Regions from separate parts of the Pseudarthrobacter phenanthrenivorans Sphe3 genome, predicted to be linked through region 2. Evidence: predicted binding sites of a transcription regulator. Region 2 holds the regulator's gene; the other holds the start of a gene.
The links. Region 2 encodes HrcA, which represses chaperone genes, less so after heat shock. Its sites were predicted from a motif close to TTNGCACTCGNNNNNNNCGAGTGCNAA; they were not measured.
Positions count from the first base shown of each region.

Region 1: the regulator HrcA is predicted to act here: its motif matches at 1,373-1,399, upstream of groES (co-chaperone GroES).

Region 1 is NC_015145.1:2,913,620-2,916,083, forward strand. It holds gene groL (chaperonin GroEL) at 1-844, opposite strand, end outside; gene groES (co-chaperone GroES) at 922-1,215, opposite strand; gene ASPHE3_RS13460 (DMT family transporter) at 1,441-2,373, shown strand; gene ASPHE3_RS13465 (hypothetical protein) at 2,301-2,464, opposite strand, start outside.
Region 2 is NC_015145.1:2,107,125-2,109,588, forward strand. It holds gene dnaJ (molecular chaperone DnaJ) at 1-742, opposite strand, end outside; gene hrcA (heat-inducible transcriptional repressor HrcA) at 824-1,837, opposite strand; gene ASPHE3_RS09710 (DUF3097 domain-containing protein) at 2,017-2,464, shown strand, end outside.

The DNA of each region.
Region 1 (2,464 bases), 810 kb from region 2:
GGCGGTCGCCGAAGCCCGGAGCCTTGACGGCCACGACGTTCAGCGTGCCGCGGATGCGGTTGACGATCAGCGTGGACAGGGCCTCGCCGTCGACGTCTTCAGCGATGATGAACAGCGGCTTGCCGGCCTGCAGCGCCTTCTCCAGCAGCGGCAGGAACTCCTGCAGCGAGGAGATCTTGCCCTGGTTGATCAGGATGAGGGCGTCCTCGAGGACGGCTTCCTGGCGGTCCGCGTCCGTGATGAAGTACGGGGACAGGTAGCCCTTGTCGAACTGCATGCCCTCGGTGAGGACCAGCTCGGTCTGCGTGGTGGAGGATTCCTCGATGGTGATCACACCATCCTTGCCAACCTTGCCGAAGGCCTCGGCAAGGAGCTCGCCAACCTCATCGCTCTGGGCGGAGATGGCTGCCACGTTGGCAACCTGGGTGCCTTCAACGGGGCGGGCGTTCTCCAGCAGGCGGGCGGCGACGGCTTCGACGGAAACCTCGATGCCGCGCTTGATCTGGCCGGGGGCAGCACCTGCCGCAACGTTGCGCAGGCCTTCCTTGACCAGCGCCTGGGCCAGGACCGTTGCGGTGGTGGTGCCGTCGCCGGCAACATCGTTGGTCTTGGTGGCTACTTCCTTGGCCAGCTGCGCGCCAAGGTTCTCGTACGGGTCGTCCAGCTCAACTTCGCGGGCGATGGTGACGCCGTCGTTCGTGATGGTGGGAGCTCCCCACTTCTTGTCCAGGACGACGTTGCGGCCGCGGGGGCCGAGCGTCACCTTGACGGTGTTGGCGAGCTTATCGATGCCGGCTTCAAGAGACCGGCGGGCAGCGTCGTTAAACGCAAGCTGCTTTGCCATGGTTTTGTCCTTTCAAGACAGAACCCCGCGCCGCTGAGCAGCAGAATGCATGACCAGCGGCGCGGGGATCCGGAGAGTTACTTTACGACGATCGCCAGGACGTCGCGGGCGGACAGCACGAGGTACTCGGTGCCGCCGGTCTTTACTTCAGTTCCGCCGTACTTGGAGTAGATGACGACGTCGCCGACGGCTACATCGACGGGAACGCGGTTGCCGTCCTCGAAGCGGCCGGGGCCTACTGCAACAACTTCGCCTTCCTGGGGCTTCTCCTGCGCGGAGTCCGGGATAACCAGGCCGGAAGCCGTGGTCTGCTCTGCTTCGAGCGGGCGGACAACAATACGATCCTCAAGAGGCTTAATAGAGACCGACACTCGGACCTCTCCTTCTTCGTCAGCAAATTCGTGGACTGGAAAGCTTTCCGCCATGGCTGGCAAACCGTCGTCGCGGTGCCGGCAGCAGCCTGGCTGGCAGCTCTTCATGTGTTAGCACCCTCCTAGGGAGAGTGCTAATGAAGACTCTATGTAAGGGTTAGCACTCGGTCAAGGCGAGTGCCAGAGTTTCGTCATCCGCGAACCGTACATGTGTACATTTGTCCGGTGCGAGCAGCTGTTTACCTCATCCTTGCCAACCTGTTCTGGGCAGGAAACTTCGTCGTGGGGCAGGCCGCCATGAAAACCATGGAGCCGCTCCAGCTGACTTTCTGGCGCTGGGTCCTGGCCGCAGTGCCGCTGCTGGTCCTGGCGCACGCGGTGGAGAAGCCGGACTGGCGCGCCGCCCTTCGCCGTTGGCCTGTCCTGCTGCTCCTGAGTGGGCTGGGAATGAGCGGCTACACGCTGCTGCTCTACAGCGCACTGCAGCACACCTCCGCCCTTAATGCTTCGCTGGTGACTGCCGCGAACCCGGCGCTGATCCTGGTCATGGCAGTCGTCCTGCTCCGGGACAGGCCACGGCCGCTCAGTTGGGTTGGGGTGGCGCTGGGTCTGCTGGGCGTCCTCATAGTCCTTACCGCGGGCAGCTTCGAGCGGCTCCTGACCTTCTCCATCAACACTGGAGAGCTGCTGATCGTGGGAGCCATCACCGTGTGGGGCCTGTATACGATCATTGCCCGCCGGCTGGACGTCCCGGCAATCACCTCCACCGCCGTGCAGGTGGCGATGGCCGCCGTCGTCCTTCTTCCGTTTGCCGTGGCCACTGGTTCCGGCCTTCCCGGCAGCCCGTCCGAAGGATGGTCCCTGGCCTTTATCGCAGTTTTCCCGTCACTGGGGTCCTACCTGCTCTGGAACCTGGCCCTCAAGCGGACCTCTGCGGCCAACGCCGGCAACTACCTGAACCTCATCGCCGTGTTCACGGCCGTCATCACGGTTGTCCTGGGGCAGCCCATCACAGTTCCGCAGATCCTGGGCGGGGCACTCGTCATCTCCGGTGTCCTGCTGACCAGCGCGGGCGGCAAGGAGCGTCAGCGGCCCAGGTCGTCAAAGTCGACGTCTTCGCCGCCGTCGCCCTCGCCGGCGGAATTCCGGCCGCGGTAGAGCAGTGCAGCCGCTGCGATCGCCGTCAGCAGTGAGGCCACGAGGAAGATGATGCTGCCAACCCGGGCGCCGTCATAGAGCCCACGGATAT
Region 2 (2,464 bases):
CGACGTACAGGTCGCCTGCGGGCCCACCGGCGGGACCGGCCTCTCCCTGGCCCGACAGCTGGATGCGGGTGCCCGTTGCCACGCCCGCGGGAACCTTGATGGTGAGGGAACGGCGGCTGCGGATGCGCCCCTGGCCGCTGCATTCGTTGCAGGGGTCCTTGATGACGGTGCCGAAGCCCTCGCAGCTGCCGCAGGGTGCGGCCGTCATGACCTGGCCCAGGATGGACCGGACCGCGCGCTGCACCTGGCCGCTGCCGCCGCAAATGTCGCAGCGTTCGGGGTGGGTGCCGGGGCGGCAGCATGAACCATCGCAGGTCGGGCAGGTGACCGCAGTGTCCACTTCCAGCTTCTTGTTGACGCCGAACACGGCATCGCGCAGTTCGATCCGGACGCTGATGAGGGCGTCCTGGCCGCGCCTGACCCGGGAGGCCGGACCGGAGGTGCCGCCGGCCCCGAAGAAGGTGTCAAAAATGTCCTGGAACGCGAAGCCCTGGCCGGCGTAGCTGCCGCCGCCGAATCCGTTGTCCGTTCCGTTTTCGTTGCCGGTGGTGTCGTACACCCGGCGCTTCTGCGGATCCGAGAGAACTTCGTAGGCGTGGGTCACTGCCTTGAAGCGGTCCGAGGCATCTTCACCGGGATTCACATCCGGGTGAAGGGTGCGGGCCAGTTTGCGGTAGGCCTTCTTGATCTCTTCTCCCGTGGCCTCCGGTGAGACTCCAAGGACGTCGTAGTGGCTGCTCAAAGTTCGTATCTCTTCCTTGTTGTACTGCCTGCAGTTGGACTGCGGGAAATGCGCTGGGGTGTGGGGGCACCCGATGGAATGTCAGGGGCCCAGGATCCGGGAAAGGTAACGGGCAACTGCCCTGACGGCGGCCATGGTGGTGGGATAGTCCATCCGGGTCGGCCCAAGCACGCCGAGCTTCGCCGCGCTGTCGGGCCCGTATCCCGTGGCGACGACTGAGGCTTCCGCCAGCCCGTCGTACGGATTCTCCCGGCCGATGCTGACGGCCACCCCGCGGTGGTCCTGGGCCATCTCGCTGAGCAGCCGAAGCATGACCACCTGCTCCTCGAGTGCTTCCAGGACCGGGCCGATGCTGAGCGGGAAGTCAACGTTGGACCGTGCCAGGTTTGCCGTACCAGCCATGACCATGCGGTCCTCGCGGCTGTTCTGCGCCAGGCCCTCAAGCCCGTGGGCCAGGGCTTGCGCCGCCTGCCTTTGGGCCGGGTTCGCCGTGGCCACCACTGCCGGCAGGGAATGGGCCAGCTGGCTCAGCGGTGTCCCTGCAAGTGACCCAAGGAAACGGGCCCTCAACGCGGCCAGGGCCTCATCCCCCAGGTCCTGTCCAACGTCAATGACGCGCTGTTCCACCTTGCCGCTGTTGGCGATCAGAACCACCAGCACCTTCCGCGGAGCGAGGAGGACAAACTCGATGTGCCTGACGAGGGCCCGGCTCAGGTGCGGATACTGCACCACGGCAACCTGGTTGGTCAGTTGGGACAGCAGCCGGACGGTGCGCTCCAGGACATCGTCCAGGTCATCCGCTCCTTCCAGCAGCGACTGGATGGCCCGCCGTTCGGCCTGCGAGAGCGGCTTGACGGCGGAAATCTGGTCAACGAAGAGCCGGTAACCCTTATCCGTGGGAATCCGGCCGGCGCTGGTGTGCGGGGCGGTGATCAGGCCCTCTTCCTCCAGTGCTGCCATGTCGTTGCGGATCGTTGCACTGGAGACGCCGAGGTGGTGCCGCTCCACGAGGGCCTTGGACCCCACTGGCTCGCGGGAGTGGACATAGTCCTCCACGATGGCACGGAGTACTTCAAGTTTGCGCGGCTCGCTCAACACTCCACCTCCATCCAGGGTCGGGGCGGCACCCGCCGCCTCCAACTGTGCCACCACAGGGGTTAGCACTCGACATGCCTCAGTGCTAACAGTCTAATATGACTCTCCCCGTTGCTAGCATTGGTACCGCTCCGGGCGAAATTCCGGACAGGTGATCTAGCGCTAGGCGGAGTGTATCCATGCAGTACCAGAACTGGGGCCCACAGGACATGTCCGCACCGTCGAAGGCAGCGCTGCCGCAGGTTCCCGTGGAGCGCGGAATGGTGCTGGAGGACGTCCAGTCGGGCTGGGTGGGTGCCGTGACCCGGGTGGAAAAATCGGGCGGCATGCATGTGGTTGCCTTGGAGGACCGGCGCGGCAAGTCGAGGTCGTTCCGGCTGGGCTTCGGGTTCCTCCTTGAGGGACGGCCCATCCAGCTCATGCCGCCGGCTCCAAGGCAGGCAGCGGGGGCGGCTGCGGGCAGGACCGCCTCCGGATCCGTGCGCGTTGCCGGGCAGCGCGCACAGGTGGCCAAGGCGAGCCGCATCTGGGTGGAAGGAAAGCACGACGCCGAACTGGTGGAAAAGGTCTGGGGAGACGACCTGCGTGTGGAGGGAATCGTCGTCGAACCTTTGCACGGCATCGACG